Linked DNA regions of Thiorhodovibrio frisius. The protein of the gene in region 1 binds, or shares a complex with, the protein of each later gene. Links are inferred from orthologs where the notes say so. Each region holds a gene or a part of one and is shown in the gene's direction. Other genes may lie near its edges.

The links.
Region 2: the proteins of Thiofri_RS23070 (region 1) and Thiofri_RS24000 are in contact, whole or in part, in a cryo-EM structure (PDB 8I8X), measured with the Escherichia coli proteins. The link is inferred for Thiorhodovibrio frisius from one-to-one orthologs.

The regions. Positions count from the first base shown.
Region 1 is NZ_CP121471.1:5,055,987-5,070,526, forward strand. Bases 1,562-4,302 are described here. They hold Thiofri_RS23070 (MlaC/ttg2D family ABC transporter substrate-binding protein), read left to right. Parts: upstream 1,562-2,498; coding sequence 2,499-3,107; downstream 3,108-4,302. Other genes in these bases: mlaE (lipid asymmetry maintenance ABC transporter permease subunit MlaE), read left to right, coding at 1,562-1,963; mlaD (outer membrane lipid asymmetry maintenance protein MlaD), read left to right, coding at 1,967-2,437; Thiofri_RS23075 (STAS domain-containing protein), read left to right, coding at 3,122-3,472; murA (UDP-N-acetylglucosamine 1-carboxyvinyltransferase), read left to right, coding at 3,579-4,302. Outside these bases: Thiofri_RS23055 (ATP-binding cassette domain-containing protein), read left to right, coding at 306-1,163; more of mlaE, read left to right, coding at 1,160-1,561; more of murA, read left to right, coding at 4,303-4,862; hisG (ATP phosphoribosyltransferase), read left to right, coding at 4,867-5,550; hisD (histidinol dehydrogenase), read left to right, coding at 5,705-7,009; hisC (histidinol-phosphate transaminase), read left to right, coding at 7,100-8,203; Thiofri_RS23100 (PilT/PilU family type 4a pilus ATPase), read right to left, coding at 8,259-9,314; Thiofri_RS23105 (PilT/PilU family type 4a pilus ATPase), read right to left, coding at 9,418-10,689; Thiofri_RS23110 (DsrE family protein), read left to right, coding at 10,823-11,002; Thiofri_RS23115 (GTPase/DUF3482 domain-containing protein), read right to left, coding at 11,062-12,504; Thiofri_RS23120 (DUF2868 domain-containing protein), read right to left, coding at 12,504-14,540. UniProt on the Escherichia coli protein: Involved in a phospholipid transport pathway that maintains lipid asymmetry in the outer membrane by retrograde trafficking of phospholipids from the outer membrane to the inner membrane.
Region 2 is NZ_CP121471.1:5,282,805-5,297,500, reverse strand. The notes cover bases 7,214-10,110. They hold Thiofri_RS24000 (MlaA family lipoprotein), read left to right. Parts: upstream 7,214-8,226; coding sequence 8,227-8,994; downstream 8,995-10,110. Other genes in these bases: Thiofri_RS23990 (V0D/AC39 family V-type ATPase subunit), read left to right, coding at 9,478-10,110; Thiofri_RS23995 (hypothetical protein), read left to right, coding at 9,114-9,431; Thiofri_RS24005 (DUF302 domain-containing protein), read left to right, coding at 7,397-7,975; hypB (hydrogenase nickel incorporation protein HypB), read left to right, coding at 7,214-7,404. Also shown: Thiofri_RS24045 (type I restriction endonuclease subunit R), read left to right, coding at 1-2,157; Thiofri_RS24040 (M48 metallopeptidase family protein), read left to right, coding at 2,162-2,485; Thiofri_RS24035 (glucoamylase family protein), read left to right, coding at 2,572-3,903; Thiofri_RS24030 (Crp/Fnr family transcriptional regulator), read left to right, coding at 4,007-4,756; Thiofri_RS24025 (hypothetical protein), read left to right, coding at 4,864-5,118; Thiofri_RS24020 (YgaP family membrane protein), read right to left, coding at 5,111-5,329; Thiofri_RS24015 (DUF1523 family protein), read right to left, coding at 5,441-5,854; more of hypB, read left to right, coding at 6,505-7,213; more of Thiofri_RS23990, read left to right, coding at 10,111-10,545; Thiofri_RS23985 (V-type ATP synthase subunit I), read left to right, coding at 10,751-12,631; Thiofri_RS23980 (ATP synthase subunit C), read left to right, coding at 12,734-13,180; Thiofri_RS23975 (V-type ATP synthase subunit F), read left to right, coding at 13,247-13,588; Thiofri_RS23970 (V-type ATP synthase subunit E), read left to right, coding at 13,653-14,294; Thiofri_RS23965 (V-type ATP synthase subunit A), read left to right, coding at 14,299-14,696. UniProt on the Escherichia coli protein: Involved in a phospholipid transport pathway that maintains lipid asymmetry in the outer membrane by retrograde trafficking of phospholipids from the outer membrane to the inner membrane.

The DNA.
Region 1 (14,540 bases):
CGCCTTCGCTTGACGTACCTGCAGCAAGCCCAGACAATAGCGCCTCTTCATTCAAAGCTGCCGAGAGGCTCCACAACGGCATCCTTACCGCCGGGATCCCGTGACCGCTGCCCGGTCCAAAACAGAACACTCGTTCGCTACAGCGATAATCCAATCCAGATTCTCCTCGCAGGTTCTCATGCCCAATCCTGTCAATCGCGCAAGTTTGCTGCAAGGGAACTTCCACCAATACTCCCGCTGGCCCCTGATCGCGTGACATGACGGCGGCCTCCATTTCTCCCTATCGTCCTCGCTTGACGCCCGATATGGCCCCCGATCCAACCCCTGATCCAACCCCGGAGGCCAGCGAGTCGGAACGCTCCGAGCCGCTGGTGCGGGTGCGGGGACTGAGCTTCCAGCGTGGCGAGCAGGTCATTTTCGATCAGCTCGACCTTGACATCGAGCGTGGCAAGGTCACTGCCATCATGGGCCCAAGCGGTGCTGGCAAGACAACCTTGCTGAAGCTGATCGGCGGGCTGCTGCGGCCCGACGCGGGCACCATTGAGGTCGACGGGCTGGACATCGGCGCGCTGAGTCGAAACGCGCTCTTCCAGTTGCGCATCCGCATCGGCATGCTGTTTCAAAGCGGGGCGCTCTTAACGGATCTGGATGTGTTCGAGAATGTCGCCTACCCGCTGCGCGAGCATTACCGGCTGCCCGAATCAATACTGCGACGTTTGGTGCTCATGAAGCTCGAAGCTGTCGGGCTGCGCGGCGCGGCACGGGTGATGCCAAGCGCCCTATCCGGCGGCATGGCCCGCCGGGTGGCTCTGGCGCGAGCGGTCGCACTCGACCCCATGATGATCATGTACGACGAGCCCTTCACCGGGCAGGACCCGATCTCTATGGGAGTGCTGGTCAGCCTGATCCGCCAACTCAACGATGCCAGCGCCATGACCAGTCTGGTGGTATCACACGATGTGCGCGAGACGCTGAGCATCGCCGATTACGCTTATCTCATTGCCAATGGGCGTCTGATCAGTCAAGGCACTCCGGAGGACATCGCGCGTGAGTCCTCATCCTGGGTGCGGCAGTTCGTCGACGGGTTGCCGGACGGACCTGTGCACTTCCATTACCCCGCCGCCGATGCGGTTGATGCCTTTCTGGAGGCGCCCCGGCGATGACCGACGGTCCTCTGAACGCCCCCTTGAACGCGCTCGCCGCCGTGGGGCGGGCTGTGCTCGACAGGGTCGCGCGCTTCGGGCGCGCCCATCTTTTGCTGCTCGGCATGCTGGCCGGGATGCCGTCTCTGTTGCCGCGCCCGCAACTTTTGCTCGTGCAACTTTTTGCAATTGGCGTGCTCTCGGTGCTGATTGTGGTGGTCTCCGGGCTATTTGTCGGCATGGTGCTCGGGCTACAGGGTTATTATGTGCTCTCGCAATTCGGCGCAGCGGAAAGCCTTGGGGTCATGGTGGCTGCCTCCCTGGTACGCGAGCTTGGTCCCGTGGTCACAGCCCTGCTGGTCGCGGGGCGCGCAGGCTCGGCCCTGACTGCCGAAATCGGACTGATGAAAACCACCGAGCAGCTCTCGGGGCTTGAGATGATGGCCGTCGATCCGGTCAAGCGGGTGCTGAGCCCGCGGCTGCTTGGCGGTTTTCTGTCCATGCCGCTGCTTGCCGCCCTGTTTAGTGCGGTCGGGGTACTGGGAGGCTACTTTGTTGGCGTTGGCCTTCTCGGCGTCGATTCCGGTGCCTTCTGGAGTCAGATGCAGGCAAAGATCGACTTCGAGGGGGACGTGCTCAACGGCGTCATCAAAAGCCTGGTCTTCGGTTTTGTCGTGACCTGGATCGCGCTCTTCGAGGGCTATGACGCGAGCCCAACGGCAACCGGAATCAGCCGCTCCACCACTCGTACCGTTGTCAACGCTGCCCTGGCGGTACTGGCGCTGGATTTCGTTCTCACGGCCCTGATGTTCGGAGACTAAATGATGGTCAAAACGCGTATGCTCGAGATCGCGGTCGGCGCCTTCATGGTTGCCGGCCTGGTGGCGCTGTTCTTTTTGGCGATGCACGTCAGCAACCTGAGCCAACTGACTGGTGGCGACGGTTATCGCATCATTGCCTACTTCGACAACGTCGGCAGCCTTAAGGTGCGCGCACCCGTGAGCATGTCCGGCGTGCGTGTCGGGCGGGTCGAATCCATCGTCTACGACCAGCAGCGCTTTCAAGCCGTGGTGACCATGCTGATCGAGGAGCAATTCAACGAGATTCCCACCGACACCTTCGCCAATATTTTCACCGCTGGCCTGCTGGGCGAGAAGTACATCGGACTGGACCCGGGCGGAAGCATGGACGCCTTGGCCGATGGCGACAAGCTAGAACACACGCAATCCGCCCTGGTGCTCGAGCAGATGATCGGGCGCTTCCTGCTCAGCAAAGCCGAAGAAGGTGTGGATTGACGGGCGAGAGACGAGAAACAAGGGGCCGGGTGGTCAGGGTTTTGATTCACGGAGACTTGACATGAAACGAAGACAGTTTTTCGCCTTGGGCGTGCTCTTGATGACGGCAGTGTCTGCGGCCTCCTTGGCGGCGCAATCACCGTCCGATCTGGTGCGCAACACTGCGGAGTCAATGCTCTCAACGCTCGAGGCAAGGCGGGCGGAGATTGATCGCCGGCCGCAGCTGATCTACGAACTGGTCGGGCGCAATCTGGCACCGCATTTTGACTTCGAGCTCATTACCCAATCGGCCGTCGGGAGCGACTGGCGAAAGGCGACGCCGGCGCAGCGCCAAGCCCTGGTCGATGCCTTTCGTGAGGTCCTGGTGCGTACCTATGCAACAGCCTTGCTGAAATACTCAGGTCAGGAGATCGTCTACCAGACCGCCAAGCCCGGCACGCGCGAGGGCACGGTCATAGTCCCGACCCAGGTGCGCGCACCTGGTGCGGCTGCCATTCCGGTCGACTACCGGCTGCACAACAAGCGTGGAACCTGGAAGGTCTACGACGTAGTAATCGAAAATGTCAGCCTGATTTCCAACTATCGTGGCCAGTTCCGCTCCATTATCGGTCGCGATGGCATCGACGGCCTGATTAAGGAATTGCGCGCCAAAAGCCGCACCGCAACCTGAGCCGGGAGCGGATTGTGGCGCAACTGCTCGAACTCGGCGATGGGCGTTTTCGGCTCGAAGGTGAGCTAAACCTGCACACAGTGGCCAATCTCGCGCGCGAGTCCAGGCGACTGTTCCCGCGACGGCGCGATCAAGCAACACCGGAACCGGCGCTACTGGAACTCGATCTGGCAGGCGTCACTCAGGCCCGCAGCGCCGCTGTGGCGCTGATGCTCGACTGGCTCGCGCGCGCCAATTCGCGCGGATCCCAGCTGCGGATCATCAACTGGCCTGAGTCCATGGTGCGCATCGCCAAATTTTCCAACCTCGCCGAACTGCTCGAGTTCCCGAAATCGCCGGGCGAGACCGGCCCCGCCGGAGCCTGAATTCAGATCACCAACTACCAGAGCCCAAGTAACAAAGCGGGATTCCAACGCCAGACCCATCCTCCAGAATCCCAACCTAGGGCGAACGACGACCGACCACGACAAGATGGATAAACTGCTAATTACCGGGGGCCCGGTTCTCCAAGGCGAGGTACGCGCAGCCGGGGCCAAAAATGCTGCCCTGCCGATCCTGGCGGCCACCCTGTTGGCCGAGACGCCCTGTGTGTTATCGAATGTGCCGCATCTGCGCGACATCACCACCACCATGGAGTTGCTCGGGCGCATGGGTGTGCGACTAACCGTGGATGACCGCATGCGCATTCACGCAGACGCTAGCAAGGTGAGTGTTTACGCCGCGCCCTATGATTTGGTCAAAACCATGCGGGCGTCCATTCTGGTGCTGGGGCCGCTGCTCGCGCGCTTTGGCGAGGCCGAGGTGTCATTGCCTGGTGGCTGCGCCATCGGCTCGCGACCGGTCAATCTGCATATCGACGGGCTGCGCGCCATGGGCGCCGAGATTGAAGTCCGCAACGGCTATGTGCGGGCGCGCGCCGGACGGCTGCGTGGGGCGCGTTTCATCATGGATCAGGTCACAGTGACAGGCACCGAAAACTTGATGATGGCAGCGGCCTTGGCGCAAGGTCAAACCGTACTCGAGAATGCCGCGCGCGAACCAGAAGTGCTTGATCTTGCTAATTTTCTCAATAATATGGGCGCGCGTATCAGCGGCGCGGGCACGGGCACCCTGGTTATCGAGGGTGTCGAACATCTCAGTGGCACTGACTACTCGGTACTGCCTGATCGGATCGAAACCGGTACCTATCTGGTCGCCGCTGCCATGACCCGCGGGCATGTGCGGGTGCGCGCCACCCGCGCCGATCTGCTTGATGCGGTGCTGGCCAAGCTGCAAGAGGCGGGCGCCAAAATTGACACGGGCGAGGACTGGATCGACCTCGACATGCGTGGCCGACGCCCCCGTGCTGTCGATGTCCATACCGCGCCCTACCCGGCTTTTCCAACCGACATGCAGGCGCAGTTCTGTGCACTCAACGCCATCGCCGAGGGCACTGGAACAATCACAGAAACCGTGTTTGAGAACCGCTTCATGCATGTGCTCGAGATGCAGCGCATGGGGGCGGATATCCGTCTTGAAGGCAATCTGGCCATTTGTCGTGGGGTGGAGCACCTGACAGCAGCCCCGGTCATGGCCACCGATCTGCGCGCATCGGCGAGTCTGGTCCTGGCCGCGCTGGTCGCCGAGGGCGAAACCCTGATCGACCGGATTTACCATATCGACCGCGGCTACGATAATATCGAAGAGAAATTATCCTCCCTGGGTGCAACGGTGCGGCGGGTGTCCGCCAAGCTTGAGACAGCCGCTGCGGCCTGACGGGATGATAGCGACCAGCCGTCCAGCATCCGGGAGTCAGCCAGGGTTGAACCAACAACTGACCATCGCGCTCTCCAAAGGGCGCATCTTCGAGCAATCCCTGCCGCTGCTAGCCGCCGCTGGCGTGCAGCCGCAAGAAGACCCCGAGACCAGTCGCAAGCTGATCCTCGACACCAACAGGCCCGAGGTCAAGCTGGTGATCATTCGCGCCAGCGACGTGCCCACCTATGTGCAATATGGCGCGGCCGATATCGGAATCGCCGGCAAGGACGTGCTGCTTGAACATGGCGGTGATGGCCTGTACGAACCGCTCGACTTGCGCATCGCACGCTGTCGCATGATGGTCGCCGGCATGCCCGAAGCAGTGCGTCAGCGACCGGGACGACTGCGCATCGCCACCAAATATGTCCGCTGCGCCGAGCGCTATTTCGCCACCCAGGGCAAGCAGGTTGAGATCATCAAGCTCTACGGCTCCATGGAACTCGCGCCTCTAGTCGGTCTGTCTGACCTCATTGTTGATCTGGTCGAAAGCGGCAACACGCTCAAAGCCAATGGTCTCGTACCACTCGAACACATCTGCGACATCAGTTCGCGCCTGATCGTCAACAAGGCATCCTGGAAGATGAAACACGAGTGGGTCATGCAACTCATCAACGACATCCGCACCGCTGTTGAGGCTGATTCGTAGAGGCGAATTCTCGCTAAAGCCTATGCGTTTTCTGTTTCGGGCCGAGTACAAATCGCCTCGATAAAACCCGGCAACAAACTCAATCTTCGTCACAAAGGCCGCAAAGATTCTGCTAACCACTGCTGGCCACCGCTGGCCACCCGCAAAAAATACAATGCTCAACATCCAACGCCTGTCCACCACGGATTCGGACTTCAACGCCCGCCTTGATGCCCTGCTGGCCTGGGATTCGGTCTCGGACACGGCCGTGCAACAGCGCGTCGACGAGATCATCCAACAGGTGCGCTCCCAGGGCGATGTCGCGCTATGCGACTACACCGCCCGCTTCGACGGCTGGCAACCCGCCAATGGCGCCGCACTGGAATTGCCGCTGGAGCGTTTGCGCCAAGCGCTCACCGCAATCCCCGCCGCTCAGCGTGAGGCCCTTGATCTGGCCGCCTCGCGCATCCGCACTTATGCCGAACATCAGCGTCTGCAAAGCTGGGACTTCAAAGATACCGATGGCACCCTGCTGGGGCAAAAGATCACCCCGCTCGACCGGGTGGGCCTCTATGTGCCGGGCGGCAAGGCGGCCTATCCGTCCTCGGTACTGATGAACGCAATACCGGCCAAGGTCGCGGGCGTTGGTGAGCTCATCATGGTCGTGCCCACTCCGCGCGGGGAGTTGAACGAACTCGTACTAGCCGCAGCCGCCATTGCCGGAGTCGATCGGGTCTTTGCCCTGGGTGGCGCCCAGGCAATCGCCGCGCTGGCCTATGGCACCGAGACGGTGCCGGCAGTCGACAAGGTGGTTGGCCCCGGCAACATCTATGTCGCCACCGCCAAGCGCGCGGTGTTCGGGCAGGTTGGCATCGACATGGTTGCAGGCCCCTCCGAAATCCTGATTCTGTGCGATAGCCAGACCGATCCCGACTGGATCGCCATGGATCTCTTCTCGCAGGCAGAACACGATGAAGACGCCCAATCCATTCTGGTGAGCTGGGATGCGGCCTATCTCGAACGGGTGTTGGCCAGCATTGAGCGGTTACTGCCAACCATGGAACGCCGGGAGATCATTACCACGGCACTGACCACGCGCGGGGCGCTCATTCTGGCGCGCGACCAGGACGATGCGGTGATGGTTGCCAACCGTATCGCGCCTGAACATCTCGAACTCTCGGTTGCAGACCCGATGGCACTGGCCGAAAAGGTTCGCCACGCCGGAGCAATTTTCATGGGCCGCCACACCGCCGAAGCCCTCGGCGACTATTGCGCCGGACCAAACCATGTACTGCCGACCTCGCGCACCGCGCGCTTTTCATCGCCGCTGGGCGTCTATGACTTCCAGAAACGCTCCAGCCTGATTATGGCCTCGCCGACCGGCGCCGCCAGACTGGCCGGCACCGCCAGCGACCTGGCGCGCGGCGAGGGGCTGACGGCGCACGCACGCTCGGCCGAGCTGCGCGGCAATGCTCCCTGACGGAAACACCTGGCGATGACTGATCATCCAATCACTGACAGTTCAATGACTGGCAGCGCAATCAGCGGCAATTCAATCACAGGAAGCTCCATGACTGGCAGCCCGGCCCATAAATCCATGACGCCGACTGTGGATGCGCTGGTACGTCCAGCCATCCGCGCGCTACGCGCCTATCATGTGCCGGACGCCACCGGCCTGATCAAGCTCGACGCGATGGAAAACCCCTTTGCCATGCCGGACAAGCTACGCCAACCCTGGCTGGCCGCGCTGGGAGAGCAGGCACTGAATCGCTATCCCGATCCTCGGGCGAGCTTGCTACAGACCACGCTGCGCGCCACCATGGGCATACCCGCCGACATGGGGCTGGTGCTCGGCAATGGCTCCGACGAACTCATCCAGATGCTGGCGCTGGCCCTCACCGAGCCTGGACGCAAGCTGCTGTCGTTTGATCCCGGCTTCGTCATGTATCGCATGATCGCGACCTTCGCCGGACTTGACTATGTCGGCGTACCCCTGCGCGCCGAGGATTTTGCACTCGATCTGGATGCCGCACTGGCCGCCATCGAAAAACACCGGCCGATCCTGACCTTTCTCGCCTACCCCAACAACCCCACCGGCAATCTGTTCGAGGCCGACAGCATCGCGCGCATTATCGAGGCCAGCCCGGGGCTGGTCGTGGTCGACGAGGCCTACGCGCCCTTCACCGATCACAGCTTTCTGTCGCGCCTAGGCGACTGGCCCAATCTGTTGGTGCTGCGCACGGTGTCCAAAATGGGCCTTGCCGGGCTGCGCCTCGGCTATCTGGCCGGCCCAGCGGAATGGATCGGCGAAATCGACAAAACCCGGTTGCCGTACAACATCAATGTGCTGACCCAGACCAGCGCGGTTTTTGCGCTGCGCCATGCCGAGGTCTTCGATGCTCAGACCCAGATGATCCGAACCGAGCGCGAGCGCCTGGCTGCGGCTTTAATGGCAATGAATGCCTTGCAGGTGTATCCAAGCGAGGCCAATTTTCTCCTGCTGCGGATGCCGGTGGGCTCAGCCGGACGGGTATTTGAGGGGCTCAAAAGCCAAGGCGTACTTATCAAGAACCTTGACGGCGCCCATCCACAACTACGCGACTGCCTGCGCGTCACCGTGGGCTCTGCGGACGAAAACCAGGCATTTCTGGCCGCGCTAACGGCGGTACTCTAAGCCGACTTAATTCAGTTGTCCGCGTCCTTGCCCCCTGCCCTCGGCAGAACACCGCCTAACCAAAGTTAATCCGCGCCTCCAGATTCGCCGCCGAATCGGCATTGCCGAGGCATTCATCCAGCGAAATACGTCCATCGCGGTAGAGCTTGAGCAACGCCTCGTCGAAGGTCACCATGCCTTCTTCTTTGCTTTCTGCCATCGCCTGACGCATTTCATCCACGCGCCCCTCGCGGATCAAATCGCTGATGTGCGGGGTATTCATCAAAATCTCGATGGCCGCGACCCGCTTGCCCTCCACAGTGCGCACCAGGCGCTGGGAGATGATGGCACGCAAGTTTAGAGACAAATCCATGAACAGCGTTTTGTGCATTTCCATCGGGAACATATTAATGATGCGTTCCATGGTCTGATAGGCATTGTTCGCATGCAGGGTAGAGATGGCCAGATGGCCAGTACCTGAGAGTTCAATGGCCGCTTCCATGGTCTCGCGGGTGCGGATCTCGCCGATCAGAATCACATCCGGTGCTTCGCGCAAGGAGCTTTTTAGCGCAGTGGCATAGTCCTTGGTGTCGATACCCAATTCGCGCTGGTTAATGATGGATTGCTTGTGCGCGTGAATATACTCAATGGGATCCTCAATGGTCAGAATATGCCCGGGTTTCGTGCTATTCCTGTGATCAATCATGGCCGCAAGGGTGGTCGATTTACCTGATCCGGTAGCGCCCACCATCAGGATGATGCCGCGTCTATGCATCACTAGTCGCTTGAGAATCTCCGGTAGTCCAAGCTCATCAATGGTGGGTATCTTGCTGGTCAGGAAGCGAATAACCATGGCGGGGGTGCCCCGCTGGTGAAAGGCGTTAATGCGGAAGCGCCCATGCCCAGACAAGCCAATGCCAAAATCGATTTCACGGTGATTCTCGAAGAAATCAATCTGCTCTTTTGTCAGCACTGAGTGAATGGCCGCAGTGCACATTCCAGGCTCAAAAACGGTATCGCCGATTGACTGGATGACGCCGTCGATTTTGATCTTGACTTGGGTGCCGGCAGTAAAGAACAAATCCGATGCGCGCTTTTGCACCATCAATTTCAGGTAAGGGGTGATATCCATAAGTGGTCCGGTTGGTTACCGCAAAAACAGCAGATTAATTCTCCGGGGCGGCCGAGGCTATGCGCGTCAGCCCTTGCAATGTGCGACCGTCGAGCAGCGCCTATTATTGCTTGAACTCCGATTCCAAATCGAGCGAGGCCTCGGCCAGGTCGAAGCTGTCAAGGTCGAACGCGCTCTCAGATGCATCGTCCGCCGCCGGTTTATTGCCCAGTTCGCCGGGGGGCAGGTCTTCCTCGTCCTCGCCGACCAGCCTGAGACCATCAGTGTCGCCAAAGGCATCGCCCTCGGTGGCATCGGCACTTTCAAGCTTGATTTTCAGGCGCAGCTCGTTCATGGAATCAGCATTGCGCAGACCGTCTTCGAGCGTGATCAGTCCGGCCTCGTAGAGATCAAACAAGGCCATGTCGAAGGTCTGCATGCCAAGCTCGCGCGAGCGCTTCATGATGGCTTTGATTTCATGCACCTTGCCTTTGAAGATCAGATCCTGAATCAGCGGGCTGTTGATCATGACCTCAATCGCCGCCACCCTTCCTCCGCCAATGCGCGGCAGCAGACGCTGGGAAATGACGGCTTTTAGATTGAGCGACAGATCCATCAGCAACTGTGAGCGGCGTTCCTCAGGAAACAAATTGATGATGCGGTCCAGTGCCTGGTTGGCGTTGTTGGCATGCAGTGTAGACAGGCACAAATGGCCGGTCTCGGAGAAGTTGATTGCATGCTCCATGGTCTCGCGCTGGCGAATCTCGCCGATCAGAATCACATTGGGCGCCTGACGCAGAGTATTAACCAGAGCGTTGTCCCAGGAGTCGGTATCCACGCCCACCTCACGCTGGGTGATCAGGCAGTTTCGGTGCTGATGCACGAACTCCACCGGGTCCTCGATGGTGATGATATGGCCATGGGTCTTCTCGTTGCGGTAGCCGAGCATCGCGGCCAGGCTGGTGGATTTGCCCGAGCCGGTGCCGCCTACCAGCAGAATCATGCCGCGCTTGGTGAGCACCAGATCCTTGAGCACCGGTGGCAGGCCAAGTGCGTCGATCTCGGGAATTTCGGTCGGGATAGTGCGCAGCACAACGCCGGAGCGCCCCTGTTGCACGAAAGCATTGACGCGGAAACGCCCGATGCCAGGCGGGCTGATGGCGAAGTTGCATTCCTTGTTGGCGTCGTATTCCTTAAGCTGGTAGTCGTTCATGATGGAACGCACCAACACGCCAGTCTGCTCAGCGCTCAGGGGTTTTTCACTCAGCGGCGTGAGTTTGCCATCGATTTTGCAGGCGGGCGGAAAGTCAGCGCTGACGAAGAGGTCGGAGCCCTTGCGGGCCATCATCATGCGCAGACAGTCGAGCATGAACTTGGCGGCTTGCTGACGATCCATAAAATGCTCCTGTCGCTTGAGATGCCATGATCTAGCCAGTCGCCTGGGCGAGACTCCAGAGCGATCTGGCGCGAGTCCTCAACATTAAACCCAATCGCCATTTTTCGCATCATTGGGATGACGCTTTTTTGGCGTGAAATTGAAGCTGCTGCCAGAAACCAGTTGGTTGGCATGTCGCGCGGTGCTGAAGGATCAAGCCTACAAGGCGCGCTTTGGCAGCGTGAATCCGAATGTCGAATTACTCGGCAAGCTAAAGGATGCTGGAGTAAAGCTCTATGTCTGCGGCCAGGCGATTGTTGACAGCGGCTACTAATACCAAAACGTTCGTGATGACATCGGCATCGCCCTGGGTGCGCTGGCGGCGGAATCGCCTCAGAGCTCCGCGCGGCTGTCGATCTCGCTTGAGGACAGCCCACGAAGCAGTTCGGCGAGAATCTGGCGGCTATCATCCTCGAACTTGCTGTCTTTGCCCTTGCGGGTGTCAGCAAAGAACTTTGACAGGGTTTTGAGTTGATCGGAAGTGAGTTCTTCGGTGAAGCCGCGTTTTTTCTTCAGTGCTCGCTCGGGAACTCGGTTGTGGGCACTGTCATCGGCAGCCTTGCGCCCGTGTGACCAATTCATGGCGCGCGCGCAGTACAGCAGGATGCGGTCAAGCAGGATGAAGGGAAAGCGCTGACTACTGACGGGACCGAGGGAGAAGCGCTCTACTCCCAAGGTGCGCTGAATGTCGACTTTCGCCAGTGCCGCGCCGCTGAGCGCCCCTAACAAGCTGCCTGCAGTGGCGCCAATCAGCAACCCGGCGCCCAGGCTGCCGCCGGCGAGCGACAGGTCAATGCCAACGCCGGTGGTGGCACCAGCGGCGGCGCCAGCGAGCGCCATCTGCAGCCGATTCAGACCCAGCGCCTTGCCGACTTCGTCCGAGAAGAGGTCTTTCTGCAGCAGGGAGTCGGGCGGCAGGTTCCAGACGTTGTGGCGAAAATGCGCCCGCACCTCGGCCTGGGTGTCGGCCTCGAGCTTGCGCAGCCCGTCCTGAAACGCCTGTTGCAGCCGGGCCTGGATGTCCTGGCGATCCGCCTCTGACTGGAGTTCACTGACGCGCACTACCCGATTCACCCGGTAGGTAAGCGCCTCTTTCAGGAGGCCGATAATGGATGTCACGCTGGCATCGATACGACGCTCCCAGTCGTGACTAAATGCCTCGATGGTGTCCTCAAGCTGCGGCTCCCAGCGCTGGTCGATGCTCTTGAGCGCATTGAGCAGTTTGATCCGCTCGGCATAGGTGGCGCGGTGGGCGTTGAACTCGCGCACTGAGTTAAACGACTTGGCCAGTGCATCCTGCCAGGACGCCATGAATTTCTGATTGTTGCTCAGGTTGTTCAGAATCGCCATGCGCGGGCGCGCGCTCAGGCGCAGCAGTTCCATCTCGGTGCGATCTTTCTCCTTGATGCGCTTGGAGCCATCGACCACCAGAATAATGCCAGCACCCTCGGCCACGGGCTCGAGCAGGGCGACATCGTGGCTATACATGGGATCATGGCGAAAGGCAGCGACAAAGGCACGCGCCAGGTCGCCATCCTGCTCATGCGTCTGGAACCACTCAAGAATATCGCTTGGGTTCTGAAATCCTGGGGTGTCGATAAAAGCGATCACGGGCTTGCCATCAACCACCACCGGATAGTGGTCGGAGGAGGTCGTGGTGCCGGCGCGTTTGTCGATCTTGATGCGGTCGTTCTCGGTCAGAGTAGCAACCACCGAGGATTTACCGGCATTGGGATGCCCCATGATCGCCAGGGTGGGGATATCTTCCCGTGCCATCAGTGGTCCTCCCTGGGTGTGGCCGCAGCACTGTCAGCGGCCTCCGTGGTGGCGGATTTATCCGTGTTGTCAGGCGCGGGGGTGAGCATGGTCAGACGCAGATAGGGGTCGGCGAGTTGCTCGATCTTGCGCTCCCAGTCGCCGAAGTCAAAGGGGGTAACAGGTGGCAGTGGATCATCGCCTTCCGGGTCGCCAATCAGGCTGACGACAATCTGGGCTTGATCTCCAACCGCCGCCCGCACCCGACGCAGGAAACGCAGCCGCTCGGTGATGGGCGGCTGAGAACCGTCATCAAGCAGGGCGACGCGCGGTGGCGGGGCTTCCCACTGGCAGTCTTCGATCAGCGCGATGGCCTGATCCGCCATGGCGGTGCCGCCGCCAAAGGTGGCCGAGGCCCCCACGCGCCAGCCGCAGGCCTGGCGCAGACGCTGCTGTAAGCGAGGATGATCGGCGTCTTCCAGCACATCGGCGACATCAACGTGCAGCAACAGCACACAGGCATCGGGGGCGATGCGGGTTTGGGCTGCCGCCTTTGCCAGCGGGCTGGCAACGGGTGGCGGAGTCGGCTCTGGTGTTGGTTCCGGTTTAGGCTCTGATTTGGGCTCTGATTTGGGCTCTGATTTGGGCCTAAGAGCCGGTGTCGGGGATTGCGTCGGCTCAGACTTGGGTGTCGGCTGAGCTGGCGCTTTCTCCAGGTTGCTCGGCTCTTGCTGTGGCGCTCTTTGCGGGCTTGGCGCCTGCTCGCGAGCGGCTGTCGGCTCGGCAGTCGGGCTACCGGTGGCTGGATCGGCGGTGGTCTTGTGCGCGGTTCTCTCAGCGAGCAGCGGCGGATTGGCAGGCGCTGCGGTCGCGGTCCGCTCCGACTGGCTGGGCTGCTCCGCAGGCTCCGCTTGCGCCGGGGCAGCAGCGGACGTTTCCGCGCCGCGCGGCGCCGCGCGCGCCGTGGTGACCGGCTTCAGCGGCCCGGGGATGGGCATTTCTGGACCACTGCCGGTCTGACCAAGACCGGTGTCCAGATCGGGCGTGACCAGGCGGGTATAGAGCGCCTGGGTACGCTGATGGGTGAAGGGCAGACGGTCGAGCGCGTGCCTCTGAATAAAAGCGGAAAGCCCCAACAGCAGCAGGCGCGGCATCAGCCCATAGGTCATCACGGCGCACACCAGAAACCAGCGCCAGGCGCGCAAATGCTCGGCATTTGACAGGAACAGCGGGTCTTTCAGATGAATGCGGGTGCCGGCCACCTCGGCCAGGGTCGGGTAGCCGACGCCCTCGCCAAAAAGCCAGCTCCAGGGCAGAGCGACCACGCGGGTTAAGTGATAGGTGACCGCCGGGTCGACATTGAGCGCCGAGCCCCAGCCGAAAGCCAGATCGGTGAACCACAGCAGCAGCACAGTGGTGACAATGGCGCCGATATTAAAGGCGATGCCAAAGGCCTGCACCGGCACCAGCATAGGCAGGTAGGAGGCCGGGCCGTAAAGCGAGAAATGCGCTTGCAGCAAACCCTGGCGCGCCTGGGCGCGGTCGCGCACCTCGGGCGGCATCTGTCCCAAGCGATGGCGCTGCACCCAATGGGCAACGCGCGCGAACAGTGGCCGGATGAGCTGTGCAAGCAGCGACACATCACGCAGCGCCTGCTGCATGGACTTGCTGCGCCGCATTAGCCAGCCGCCGAGGGTAAAGCCGGCCAGGCCAAGTTGCAGGATGACCAGCACGAAAACGTACCAGGACACATTCACCGCATGGTCGCCTTCGTACTGCAACAGGGCCGAGGCGATGGTGCCGCCGGTGATCAGGCCCAGCACCATTAGCAGCACAGTGACCAGGCGCTGGCCGCGCGCAAAGGAGGCACCCGGAAGCAGAGCACGCAGAGACGGGTCTTCAGCGCGGCGGCGCTCGGCTAGCCACAGGCGCAGCGCCTGGCGGCGATGCGCCGGAGTATGCTCCGGGCGTTGGATGCGCGGTTTGATGTGGTCCAGGTAGAGCGCCCGATCCCGCTTGGCGAGCGACTGGCGTCCGGCCAGAGTGTCGCTCTTGCT
Region 2 (14,696 bases), 230 kb from region 1 along the record:
CGCCAGCATCAGACCGGCGCGGTGGAGGCGGCGGTCCGCCGCGCCCTTGATTCCCTGCGCACCCGCGGTCTGGTCTGGCATACCCAGGGCAGCGGCAAGACTTTCACCATGATCAAGGCGGCGGAGCGGCTGTTCCGCGCGCCGGAGGCGGACAAGCCCACCGTGCTGCTGATGATCGACCGCAACGAGCTGGAAGATCAGATGCTTAAGAACCTCGCGGCGCTGGGCTTGGGCAACCTGGAGCACGCCAGCAGCATCGCCCGGCTCAACCAGCTGTTGCGCGACGACTATCGGGGCATCATCGTGACGATGATCCACAAGTTCCGCGACATGCCGGCGAACCTCAACACGCGCTCGAACATCTACGTGCTCATCGACGAGGCCCACCGGACCACCGGCGGCGATCTCGGCAACTTTTTGATGGCCGGCCTGCCGAATGCGACCTTCATCGGCTTCACCGGCACCCCGGTAGACAAGACGGTCTACGGCAAGGGCACCTTCAAGACCTTCGGCTGCGAGGACGACCAAGGGTATCTGCACAAGTATTCCATCGCCGACAGCATCGAGGACGGCACGACGCTGCCGCTCTACTACCAGCTCGCCCCGAACGAGATGCTGGTCCCGCACGAGACGCTGGACAAGGAGTTCCTGTCGCTGGCCGAGGCCGAGGGAGTGGCGGACATCGAGGAGCTGAATAGGATCCTCGATCGGGCGGTGAATCTGAAGAACTTCCTCAAGGGCAAGGAGCGGATTCAGAAGGTGGCGCAGTTTGTCGCCAGCCACTACCGCGAGAACGTCGAGCCGCTCGGCTACAAGGCCTTCCTAGTCGGCGTGGACCGCGAGGCCTGCGCCCACTACAAGCACGCGCTGGATGCTGTGTTCATGGAGATGGGCCTGCCGCCCGAGTATTCCGAGGTCGTCTACACCGGCAGCAACAACGACTCGAAGCTGCTCAAGGAATTCCATCTCGACCCGAAGCGAGAGCGGCAGATCCGCAAAAGCTTCGGCAAGCTCGACCAGCAGCCCAAGATCCTCATCGTCACCGAGAAGCTGCTCACCGGCTTCGACGCGCCGGTGCTCTACGCCATGTATCTCGACAAGCCGATGCGGGACCACACACTGCTGCAGGCCATCGCCCGCGTGAACCGTCCCTATGAGAACGAGGCCCAGGAGATGGTGAAGCCCCACGGCTTCGTCTTTGACTTCGTCGGCATTTTCGACAACCTGGAAAAGGCGCTGGCCTTCGACAGCGACGAGATCAACGCCATCGTCAAGGACCTGAAGCTGCTGAAGGTCCTGTTCAAAAACAAGATGGAGTCCAAGGCCCCGGCCTACCTCGGCCTGATCGAGCGCAACTTCAACGACAAGGACGTGGACACCCTCATCGAGCATTTCCGCGACCCCGAGCGGCGCAAGGCGTTCTTCAAGGAGTACAAGGAGATCGAGATGCTCTATGAGATCATCTCGCCGGATGCCTTCCTGCGGCCCTTCATGGACGACTACGGCACTCTGTCCGCCATCTACGCGGTCGTCCGCCAGGCTTACAGCAGGCGCGTGCAGGTGGATCGTGAGTTCCAGCGCAAGACCAACCTGCTGGTCCAGGAGCAGGTCGGCACCTACGAGGTTCGACCTGTCGATGGGCTGGTCGAGATCAACGCCGAGACCATCGCGCTGATCAAGCAGCGCCAGGGCGGCGACGCCACCAAGGTGATCAACCTGGTGAAGGGCATCGAGCGCAAGGCCGAGGAGGAGAGCGAGGACCCCTACCTTATCGCCATGGCCGAGCGTGCGCGGGCGGTGCAGGATGCCTTCGAAAGCCGCCAGCTCGACACGGCGGAGGCCCTGGCGGCGCTGCTGCGGGAGGTCGAGTCGAACGAGACCAGAAAGCAGGAGCAGTCCGAGAAGTCCTTCGACGGCCTGACCTATTTCGTCTACCGCACCCTGTTGGATGCCGGGATCGGCAACCCCGAGGCAGTCAGCCGCAAGATCCGGCTGGCCTTTGGGAAATTCCCCAACTGGAAGCGAAGCGAGAACGCCCTGCGCGAGCTGCGCAAGCGGGTGACCTTCGCGATCTTCGCCGAGACGGAGGATCTGGACCGGGTCACGGCACTGGTGGATGAGTTGTTCACATTGCTGGACAAGGCGCAGCGGATCTAACGGGATGGCCGATGCCGCACGCAAGCAGGCCTTCAAGGCGCGAGTTCGCCACTGGGCGCAGCGGTTGGAGGTGCGGGTGGTCCAGCTCAGCGTCCGCCCCATGCGCAGGAAGTGGGCGTCCTGCTCCACCAACGGTCGGCTGAATTTCAACGACGAATTGCTCGCGCTGGATACCGAGCTGTGGGACTACGTCATTGTGCATGAGATGCTGCACTTCTCGGTGCCCAACCACGGCAAGCTCTGGAAGAGCCTGATGCAGGCGCATCTGGGGGATTACGAGGCGATGGAGGAAAGGTTGGCGGACATGGATAGCTCGGCGCGGGGTTGACCCATTGCTTTGCTACGAGGCGGGCCCATGATGACGTTGCCATCAGAACAGGCAATTCCAGCGGGCAAGACATCGCTGACGCCATCGTGACGCAGACGCCCGCACTTCCTCCCGCGGCAGACGCCGAGCCCCTGTCGCTGGCCGACGAAGCCATGCTGGACGGCTTGCAGCGCGCCGCCTTCGATTACTTCGTCCGGCACACCAACCGCGACAATGGCCTGGTGGCCGATACCTCGCGACCGGGCTCACATGCGAGCATCGCGGTCGTTGGCTTTGCCCTCTCGGCCTACCCGGTCGGCGTCGAGCGCGGCTGGATGACGCGCGCCGAGGCCCTGCAGCGCAGCCTGACCGCGCTGCGCTTCTTCCGGGACAGCGACCAGAGCGGCACGCCGGAATCGACCGGGTACCGCGGCTTCTACTTCCACTTTTTGCACCAGGACAGCGGCACGCGGGCCCGGCGCTGCGAGGTCTCGCTGATCGACACCGCGCTGTTGCTGGCCGGCATGCTGACGGCGGCGGCCTATTTCACTGCCGCCACGGCGGACGAGACCGAGCTGCGCGCGCTGGCCGACAGGCTTTACCGCCGCGTGGACTGGTGCTGGGCCCAGCGCAAAGGCGCCGCCCTCGTGATGGGCTGGAAGCCCAAGAGCGGCTTTCTCAACTATGGCTGGGAGGGCTACAGCGAGGCCCTCCTGCTCTACACGCTCGGCCTGGGCTCGCCGACCCATCCGCTGAGCGAGGCCAGCTTCCCGGCCTGGACCAGCACCTACCAGTGGGAGAATCTGTACGGCATCGACTTCCTCTATGCCGGGCCGCTGTTCATCCACCAGTTCTCGCACGCCTGGATCGACTTTCGGGACATCCGCGACGACTTCATGCGCGAGAAACACTGCGACTACTTCGAGAACAGCCGCCGCGCCACCTACGTGCAGCGCGAGTACGCGATCCGTAACCCGCGTGGCTTCGTCGGCTACGGCGAGGACGGCTGGGGCCTGTCGGCCGGCGACGGTCCCAAGACCCCACGGCAACGCATCGCCGGACGCCGACAGTCATTCTACGGTTATGCGGCGCGCGGCGTGCCCTACGGCCTCGACGACGGCACCCTCTCCGGCCCCTCGGTGCTGGCCTCCCTGGTCTTTGCCCCCGAGATCGCGCTGCCAGCCATCCGGCGGATGCTCGCGCGCGGGTCCGCCACCGATGACCGCGCCGCACGCGCCAGCGGCTACAACGACACCGTGCACGATGGCTGGATCTCCGAAGGTACCTTCGGGCTCGACCAGGGCCTGATCGTGCTGATGATCGAGAACTTCCGCTCCGGCCTGCTGTGGCGACTGCTGCGCGGCTCCAAGCCGATCCGCACGGGCCTGCACCGCGCCGGCTTCCGTGGTGGTTGGCTGGCCGAGGGCGGGCAGCCATGACCCCCAGCGGAGCGAATCAGTCTTGACAGCTTGCTGACGTCAGCCGTCAAATTCACGCAGTCCGATCCTGGACCGTCAATCATGGAGGTGTCGCATGCCTGACATGCCCAGCATGCCCAACCTACCGCCCCCAAGCCCGCGCCAAAACCATCTGCTCGCCGCCCTGCCCGAGGATGAGTACGCGATCCTGAGTCAGGAACTGGAGCTGGTTCCCTTGCCGCTCGGGATGGCCATCTACGAGTCCGGGGAGGTTTTGAACCATGTCTATTTTCCCACCACCGCCATCGTCTCCTTGCTGTACGTCATGGAGGATGGCGCATCGGCCGAAATTGCTGTGGTCGGCAACGAGGGCATCGTCGGCATCGCGTTGTTCATGGGCGGTGCCACCGTGCCGAATCGGGCCGTGGTGCAGAGCGCAGGCCACGCCTATCGCCTGAAGGAGCGTGTGCTCAAGCATGAATTCGACCGCTTCGGCGGTCGCCGCCAAGGAAGCTTGCAGCCGCTGCTGCTGCGCTACACCATGGCCTTGCTGGCCCAGATGGCACAGACCGCTGTCTGCAATCGTAACCATACGGTGGACCAACAACTCTGCCGCTGGCTGCTCCTCAGCCTGGATCGGCTGCCCTCCAACGAGTTGCACATGACCCAGGAGTTGATCGCCAACATGCTCGGGGTGCGGCGAGAGGGGGTGACCGAGGCCGCCGGGCGGTTGCAGAAGGCCGGGCTGATCGACTACAGCCGTGGCCGAATCACTGTGGTGGATCGACCGGGCCTGGAAGAACGCGTGTGCGAATGCTATGAGGTGGTCAGAAAGGAGTTCGATCGACTGCTTCCGGAAGAGCCCCGAAAATAGCTCGCGCAAGCAAGCCTTTCCTATCTCTCGCCTTTCCTTTCTCTCTTTGGTAGCGGTCGCTGACCGGCTGCGCGACCACTTGCATCCGCACTCCCATCAGGGCGCTTATGTGCGGCAGCGCACCGATAACCATCGCCATGACGCCTATAAAGCTGATCACAAGGTTTCAGTTGGGCGCTGCTGATGCGCGTTTTGACCATGCAATGTATGAGCCTGTGATCAAAGTGTCGCCTGGAAAAGGCTTCAAACTGAGCAACTGCGAGACGAAGGTGAAGTCCTTCTACAAGTCGAAGAAGCATTATCACAAACGGCTCGATAAGGGCATTGAGGCCCGGTCGGTTGGTGGTCCGGTCGCTATTTGACCAAGGGGACCTCAGTCTTTTCGGTACTGAAACCGAACAGCGCGTAGGCCGGGCAGAACCGGAACCAGGCGGTGGCGAGCAGTACCGCGCCGATCAGTCCGACAATCCAGTGAGTGCCGAAGAAGACGCCGACGATCAACATAACGCCGAGTACTGCGCGGACCAGGCGATCAATAGTGCCAATATTATGCTTAGTGAAATCAAGATTCATGATCAGTGCTCCAGTGGTTGAGGATCGGTCTTGGGCCTCCATGCCCTTTGTTCCCGAAAATAAGACGGGCACGCAAAAAGGCTGAGAGCCGCAAGGGCGCAAAGGCCCGCTTCACTCACCTTGAATCGCCGCTGGCCCCTCTTTGGATGGCGCATCAATACAGCGCTTTGGTGCGTCGATCGAGATGACATTCGGGAACATATCCAAAAACGCGATGCGCATACCGTAACCATGCAGCGTCACGGGTTCTTGCGGGCAGTCTTGTGTGATACGGCTCGCGAGCGCCTGAAGATCTGCGGAATCGAACTTAAAGTACGGAGGCATGAACCCGGCGTCCTCGTTGCGGAAAATCTGCGTGTCAGCGGTGCCTGTGCGGACGGTCTCGATGCGATACTGGATATTGCGACCATCGCCGGTCACGCCCGAGATCTGAACGTTCCAGGTATCCGCACCCCAGAACAGCCAGAGAACGGCGATCACGATGGCGATGACAACACCGAAGATGATAGTGAATTTCTTTTTCATGAGGTCGTTACTCCATATCGGTCAGAGGTTTGGATTGGGCCGCAGCCACCGTCACTCATGCCTCCAGCAGACGTTCCAGCACCACCCGAAAAGCCTCCGCGCTGCGGTCGCGAAAGGCTTGCGCCGAGCCCCAGAGATACAGCCGGAAACGCCGGTAGAGCGTCTCGCCCCAGTCGCCTGGCGATCATGCGTGTCGCCTGGTCAGCGCAGCCAAGTGAGCATCGTTGAATTTCCTTCCATCGAGAGTTTGATCGAAGTGTCCGGGGGCTGTCGGTTCGGTAGCGCACAAAGAATGCTTTTGTCTATGTGTGCTACCGAACCGACGGCCAGCCGCCTTGCGCATAAATAGACAAGGCTTGGCCAACAGGAGACACTCAGCCTCGGTAGGGGCCCCATGAACCACACGGACAATCTCGATGGCATTGTGCTTCATGCACCCTCGGTTTCCGTGGCATGCGCTGCAACAAGCTGCCGCCGTGCCTCGGCCTTAATCGCCGCCAAAGTGGCGTGCAGCGTACCTCTGTCCTGACCGGGCACCGCTGGCTGATGGCACCCGCCCGGTCCAAGGGGGTTGTCGACGCCAGTGGATCAGGCTAGGCTTTGAGCTACTTTCGCACGGCCAACCACCTAATTCAGGGAGAATCCAACCCATGTGCGATACCTGCGGTTGTAATGTAACGCCCGGCAATGCGCATCTGGTGACCGGAAATGGTCCTTATGCACACACGGCGGATGGCCAGGCGAGCGTCGAGGTACTGAGCAATCTGCTCGGCGAGAACAATCATCAGGCGGGGCATAACCGTCAGCACTTCGCCGCCCATGGCGTGCTGGCTATCAATTTGATGTCCTCGCCCGGTGCCGGCAAAACCAGCCTGCTCGAAGCCACCATTGACGCGCTCGGCGATGAGGTGCGCATCGCCGTGATTGAGGGCGATCTGGAAACCGAAAACGACGCGGAACGCATCCGCGCCCACGGCGTGCCGGCGGTGCAGATCGCCACCGGCAGCGCATGCCATCTTGATGCGCATCTGGTGCATGATGCGCTGCATGAACTCGACCTCGAGCAGATTGATCTGCTGTTCATTGAGAACGTCGGCAACCTGGTCTGCCCGGCCAGCTTCGATCTTGGTCAGCATCGCCATGTCGCCCTGCTGTCGGTGCCCGAGGGTGACGACAAGCCGGCAAAATATCCGGTGATGTTCCGCACTGCCGAGTTGGTGCTACTGACCAAGACTGATCTGCTGCCGGTGCTGACGGACTTCTCGCCCGAGCGGGCCGAGCGCTATTTGCGCCAACTCGCCAGCGAGGTGCCCTTCCTGCACACGGCGGCGCGCGGCGAGGGGGTCGGTATCGGCGCTTGGCTTGACTGGCTGCGCGCGGAGTTGGTTCAGACTAAGGCCCGGGCGACAGAGGAGCCCGGCCTCCACCCGGATCACCACCACCACCATCATCATCATCATCACCCGCATCACCCGCATCACTCGCATCACCCGGGGCAGATGCATCAAGGGGCCCATCACCATTCACATGGGCACTCGCACCATGGCTGAGGCAGCCTTGATGCCGCTCAGACCCTGGGTTTCGCGCCTGACAGGGCCAGGCGCAAAGCAACAGCAGCCTTTGTCACGCGCCCGGCTGTTCTTGCTCGCCCTGTTGCTGATGACGCTCAGCGCGGGAGCATTCGCGGCGGATGATGCGCAACCGGGCCAGGCCGGGCAGAATGCGGCGGCGGTTTACGTCAGCGACAGCGCCTTTGCCGATGTGATGGACGGCCTGCGCCTAGCGATCGAAGAACGCGGGTTTATCATCAACAAGGTGATGCACATGAACGAGATGCTTGAGCGCACTGGCGCCGATCTCGGCATGGATGAGGCGCTGTTTGGCGAGGCACAATCGGTTGAGTTCTGTAGCTCGGCGCTGTCGCGGCGGATGATGGCCGAAGATCCCTCGCGCATCGTCAACTGCCCTTTTATTATCGCTGTTTACACCCTGCCGGATGAGCCGGGAAAAACCCTGGTTGCACATCGGCGTTTTAGCGCCGGAGAGGTTGCGAGCAGCGCTGTGATGCAAGAAGTCGCCAGCACGCTTGAGAGCATCGCCGAGCAGGCGGTGAGTTGGTAGCAGGCGCGCGCCTTTCTCTGAGCTCCGCCGGGACAGCTTTTCGTAATCCCGACACCGGTCGCGGCTGTGCTAACATAATCTTATCGGCACAAAAACATGGTGTCTGTGACGTCATTGCGAATATCACCATTTCCGTGAAGCCATGAGGACAGGCGCGCCGGCAAGCAGGCCGCTGCGGTGCATTCCAGTCGGCAAAACCAGCTGCGGCGACGCTGTCGCCGGGATGATTGAGAAACCGGGAGAAACAGGGCATGAAGGCAAGCGAATACCGACTTATTGTGACCAAACCAGGCGCGCTGTTTGCCGCTTGTCTTATGGTCATATTCGCCGCCGGCTGTGCCTCGGTTCCTCCAGAATATCGCGATCCGCGCGACCCCTGGCAGCCCTACAACAGGGCCATGTTCAAGTTCAACACCGACTTTGACAACGCCTTTATCAAACCTACCGCCGAGGCGTATCAGGCAATCACACCCGAGCCGGTCAATCGCAGCGTGACCAACTTTTTTGGCAATGTCGCCGACCTAACCTCGGCTGTGAACAATCTGCTCCAGTTCAAGCTTTCGCGCACCGGCAGCGATATCAGCCGGGTGCTGGTCAATACCACAGTGGGCGTGCTTGGCCTGTTTGATGTCGCCACTAACGTGGGCATCCCCAGCTACAAAGAAGACTTTGGCCAGACGCTCGGCTACTGGGGCTTTGCCAACGGACCCTACTTCATCATGCCCATCATCGGCCCCAGCACGGTTCGCGATACTTTTGGCTTTGCCGGCGATGTGGTCATCGACCCCTGCTTTAGCGTCAACAGAGATGAAATTTACTGGGGCTTCATCGGTTTGCGGGTCATCGACAAGCGTGCAGGCCTGTTGACAGCGGGGGAAATCTTCGAAGAGGCCGCGATCGACCGTTACAGCTTCGTCCGCGACGCTTATCTGCAAAAGCGTGACAATGACGTCCATGATGGCGACCCGGCCGACGATGCCATTGACGACAACGTCTGGGATCTCGGCGTTGTTGAGTGACAGGGCGCACTCAGGCTCATAGCCCCGGCCACCTCGGAGCATGAATCTGCTGTTTCACGATAAAGCCTGCCAAGGCTTGCGCAAACTAGCACCCCGTAACCGGTGAGAACGAGAACGCAATGGATGACACCCTAAAACGCCTGCTCGACGCCGAGGTGCGTGCCGAGAAAATCGCCCAGGAGGCCGAGCAAGGGCAGGAACGCGTGATCCAGCAGGCGATGCAGGACGCGCGCGTTGCCGAGGAGCGCTTCCGTGCATCTATCCCGGAACTCCACCTCAGCCAGATCGACAAAGCCGATGAGCGCGCCGGACAGACGGTGGCTGAACTGCGCCGCCGCTACGACGAGCGCCACATCCAACTGCGCGACATGGCCGAGCAGCGCGAGGACCAGGCGCTGGATGCGGCCTTTGCGCTGCTGATCGACACGCGCCTATGAACCTCTCACCACCGAACCTCTCCCCACTCGCACTGCCGCCGCCTGCATGAGCGCCGCCGCGCACGCCTATCTCAACACCCGGGTCTCGGTAATGAGCACCCGGCTGTTAGACCCCGAGCGGGCTAAGGCCCTGCTTGAGCTCGGCCTGCCGGAACTGGCCGAGCAACTGGAGTTGCAGTCGGTGATTGAGGATCAACTCTCGGCCCATGCCAAGGTGCGCGCGGTTGAGCAGGCGCTCATTGCGACCTTGCTCGCTGATGTCGCCGTGCTGATTCGCCCGATGAACCCGGCTGAACGCGCACTGCTGCTGAGCTGGGCGCGCCGTTATGCGCTCTTTAATCTCAAGACCCTGATCCGCGGCAAGCTCTACGATCTCGACCCGACAACCATCCGCAACGACCTCTACGACCTGCCGCCCGGCCTGCGTCTGGCGCGCGATGAACTCTTCCGCACCGAGAATGTCCTGGAGTTGCTGCGGGTGCTCGAGCGCGGGCCTTTCAGCCTGCTCGCCCGCCAGGCACGCGAGGTCTATGAACAAAAGCGCGAGCCCTTCGCGCTCGAGGCCGCCATCGACCAGCAGTACTACAGCGACCTGGTGCGCCAGACCATGCGCTTTCAGGGCGACAGCCTGCAACCCCTGCGCCGACTGATGGGTGCGCTGCTTGATCGCATCGACGTAATGTGGATGCTGCGCTTCCGCTTTGCCTATGGCTTCTCGCCGAGTGAGACCTTCTATCAGCTGGTGCCCTCGCCGCGTCTGCTGCATCGCGAGCGCCTGCTTGATCTGGTCAACCGCGAGACACTGCGCCAACTGCTCGATGCCCTGCCCGAGCCACTGGCTGCGCGCATGGCCGATGCCGAAGATGTGCTGGAAGTCCAGCGCCGAGCCGCCGCCCATCAGGCCGAGGAGACCCGCCGCATCCTCACCCAAAGCGCCTCAGGCGTGGCCCGGGCACTGGCTTATTTGATGCTGCGCGAAATGGATCTGATGTTACTCTTCGCACTCTTGCAGGGTGGGCTGCTGGGGCTGCCGCCGGATGTGATCAAAAGCGCCGTCGACCCCCATGCCTTTGGGGCTGCCAATGGCGGCGGCGCACTGGCCGCAGCGGCCTGAGACCGGAGACTTCCATGGCCCGGCTATTCCCCATCAGAACCCGCGCGGACAACCCAAGATGCGCCTGAATTTCCCAGCGACCAACTCCGCCGCCAACTCCGCTACCAAGCTGAGCCTGCGTCTGCGCGAAGAGCTATCCCGGCTGTGGCAGCTCATCCGCGGGGAGGTCGAAGACGACACCCGCCCACGCTTGCTGCCGCTGCCGATGCAGCATGTGCGCCTGATGCTGATGACCGAGGATCTGCCACGCGCCTCCCTGGCACTGGCCGAGACCGGACAGTTCCATCCCGATACCCGCCCGCCGGAAGAACCGGCGCTGTCCAATCTCCCCGGCCACGACTACCGCGAGACCTTTGTCCAGGCACGCTCGCGCCTGGATAAGATCGTCCGCATTGCCGAGCTTGAGGACAGCCCGATCCTGGGGCAAGCGCAAGTCATCGACCATCAAGTGCTGGACGCGCTCAACCAAAAACTCGGCACCCTGTGGGAAGACGCCTCCCATCTGGAAGAAGACTTTCGTGGCCTCGATGAGGAAGAGCGGGTACTGCGCGAGCAAGAGGCGGCGCTTGAGAACTTTGCCAATCTCAAGGTCGACCTGGGCGTGCTCAAGCGCAAAACGCGCTTTCTTGATTTCTACATCGGCCTGGTACCGCGCGAGAATGTCAGCCGACTCGAAGGCGCGGTGGCCCTGGCCGGGCATCTGCTGCTCAACTATTTGCAGCGCGACAATCACGCCCATGTGGTCATCATCGGCCCGTGCGGCGAGCGCGAGAATCAACTGGCCTCGGTACTGAGTTCCGCCGGCTTTCAGGCGCTGCCAATTCCCGACGGCATCACCGACAAAACCACCGAAGAACTCGAGGCCGATTTTCGCGCCCGCCATCAGGCGCTCGAAGCGCGCCGTGCCGCGCTCGAGCAACAACTGACCGACTGGCGCGACAAACACCGCGAACAACTGCTCGACGCGCGCCGGGTGCTGCTACTGGCGGAGCCGCTGGTGACCCTGGACCCCTCTATTCATGGAGTGAAAAGCCTGGCGGTACTGTGCGGCTGGGTGCCAACGCGCGCTATCGACCGACTGCGCAAAAGCCTGAACGCGCATCTGCAACTCCCCTTCGCGCTCGAAACCCGCCGCCCCACCGCTGCCGAGCGCCCGCTGGTGCCGACCGTGCCGACGCACAACCAGGTGCTCGCGCCCTTCTCGACCCTGGTCAAGCAGTATGGCATCCCGCAGTACGGGGAGATTGACCCCACGCCGCTCTTTGCCGTCACCTTCCTGCTCATGTTCGGCATGATGTTCGGCGACGTTGGCCATGGTGCCGTGATCGCGCTGGCCGCTTATCTGGCGCGCAACAAGCTCAAGAGCTTCGCCGCTTTTGGCATCGCCGCTGGTGTTTCTTCCATGCTGTTCGGCTTCGTCTTCGGCAGCATTTTCGGCGTCGAGCACTGGCTGCCGGCGCTGTGGATGCCACCGCTGGAAGACCCTATCACCATGCTCAAGGTGGCACTCGTCTGGGGCATTGTTTTTATCATCGCCGCCTGTTCGCTTGGCATCTACAACCGAATCGCTGTCGGCAACATTCAGGGAGCGCTACTCGCCCCGCATGGCCTGGTCAATCTGCTGTTTTATTTTGGCTTTCTCGCCGGTGGCTGGAATCTTGCCAGCAGCGGCGGCTTTGGCCTCTGGCCGGGGCTGATCGTGCTGGGCTCGCTGGCGACCCTGGCGGTGCATCAATGGCGACATCTGTCCGGGCCGGTCGGGGAGAAAATCCTGGTGGTTTTCATCGAGACCCTGGACACTGTGATCGTCTATCTGTCGAACACCCTGTCGTTTTTGCGCGTTTCCGCCTTCAGCCTGAACCATGCCGCGCTCGCCATCGCCATTTTCACGCTCGCCGACATGCTCGGCGCCTTTGGTACCATAGTGACCCTGATCCTCGGCAACCTCTTCATCCTGGTGCTGGAAGGCGGTATTGTGATGATCCAGGTGATGCGTTTGCAGTATTACGAAGGCTTTTCGCGCTATTTTTCTGGCGATGGCCATGAATTTGCACCCTTGCGCTTGCGTTTTGGGGAGAGCCCTTAGGGCGAATTTTTTCGCTGGGTCGGTTTGGTTGAATTTGTTGTTGCATTCTTTCTTGGCTGATTTAGTCACTCTCTTTATTCACTCTTAAACGGAGTCGCCCACATGTACTGGCTTGTTGTTCTGATGTCCCTGGCCATCTTCTCGCTGGTGGCGAGCGGCCTCTATCTGGAGTTTCGCCCGGCACAGGCGGTGCGCACCCGTGCCTGGTTCAAGCCTGTGCTCAGCACCCAGTTGCTCGGTTTCTTTGGCGCCCTGATTGGCATTCTGGTCCTGGGCGTGGGTGATGTCATGGCCGAGGCCGGCGAAGCCGCGACCCAGGCGGTCGAGATTTCCACCGGCATGGGCCTCGCCATTCTTGGCGTCGGCATCCCTACCGGACTCTCCACCATCGGGGCTGGCATCGCTGTTGGCCCGATCGGCGCTGCCTCCTTGGCCGCCGTGATGGAGCGTCCCGAGGCGCTTGGTCGCAGCCTGATCTTCCTCGGCCTGGCCGAGGGTATCGCCATCTACGGTCTGGTCATGAGTATCCTGCTGCTCAATCGCATCTGATAGCCGCCAAATAACCGGCGGACAATCGACCATGTCATTGATACCTTTGCGGTTCGGACACCTCTCATGAGCGAGACAGCCGCGCTCGGCGATCCGACGCTCATGCTTTTCCTTGGCGACCAGGCATTGGCAGACGGCTTTCGGCTAATCGGCTTCGAGACCCATCCCGATCCCTCGCCGGAAGAAGTTGACAAGCGCCTGCGCGAATTAGTGCGCGAGCGCGCTCGTGCCTTCGTGATTGTCGACGATGACCTGATGCAAGCCGACATCCCGGCTTTGCAGCAGGTGCGTCGCGAGGGCGGGCGCATCGTGGTGATCGCGGTGCCCAAGCTGCAGGCCGATCCGCAACTGCACAGCGATGTCGCCGCGCGCCTCAGCGCCATGTTCGGCGGTTCGCAGTTCCGTTAGGCCCAGGCCCCGAAAGCTCGACCAACCTCGACTCAATTGACCACTGCCCCAAACAGGCTCCACCGTGAACCAAGCACAAGATCTGGAACAGGCCATACTCGCGCGCGCTGAGCGCCTGGCGCAGGAATACCGTGATCGCGGCCAACGCTCGCGCGATGCCATTCTGCGCGAGGCAGCTGAAAAGCTGCGCCTGCGTGAGGAGCGCGAGGACAGCATCGCCAAGTCTCTTGGCGAGCGCACCTTCCGCCAGCAGGTGCAGGCGCAGGAACTCAAAATGCAGAGCGACCTCGACCAAACGCGCTGGAATCTGGTGCGCAACGTCGAGGCGCGACTGACCGAGCGCATGTTCACCCACGCCGATGATGAATCGGCCTATCTCGACACCCTGGCGGGCTTCATCAGCGCCGCTGCGCGCGAGATCGAGCACCAGGAGATGGTCGTGCAGGCCAACGCGCGCGACCTCAAACGTCTGAAGGCGCACTGGGAGCGCATCGCCAGCTCGGCACCTGCCGGCGCTCAGCTGAGCCTTGCCAGCGACCCCATCGACACCCTGGCCGGGGTGCTGGTCATCAGCGCGGATCGGCGTATCCGAGTCGATAACACCTTCGAGGGTCGCCTCGCTCGCCTCGGTACCCGCGTCCAGCAGACCATTCTCGAACGCCTGCTGCCGAGCGGCTTCGATACCGGCAACATCTTCGGTGGCTGAAACCATGACAGAGACTCAACGCAGTGGCCGGGTGCGCGAAATCAACGGCCCTATCGTCACCATCGACCTGCCGGGCGCGCGCAGCGGCGAGCAGATCAAAATCGGCGAACTGGGGCTGATCGGCGAGGTCATCTCCCTGAGCGGCGAGCAGGCCGTGGTGCAAACTTACGAAAGCACCGACGGCGTGCGCCCCGGCGAGCCTGCCATCGGCCTTGGCTGGCCACTGTCGGCTGAGCTCGGCCCCGGGCTGCTTGGCGGCATTTTCGACGGCGTGCAGCGACCACTTGAGAAGATCGCCATGGAGTCCGGCGACTATATTCGCCGTGGCCTGGCGCTGCCGGCGCTGGATCGCGCGAAGCTTTGGGAGTTCGAGCCCAACAAAAAACTGGAGCTGGGGACGCG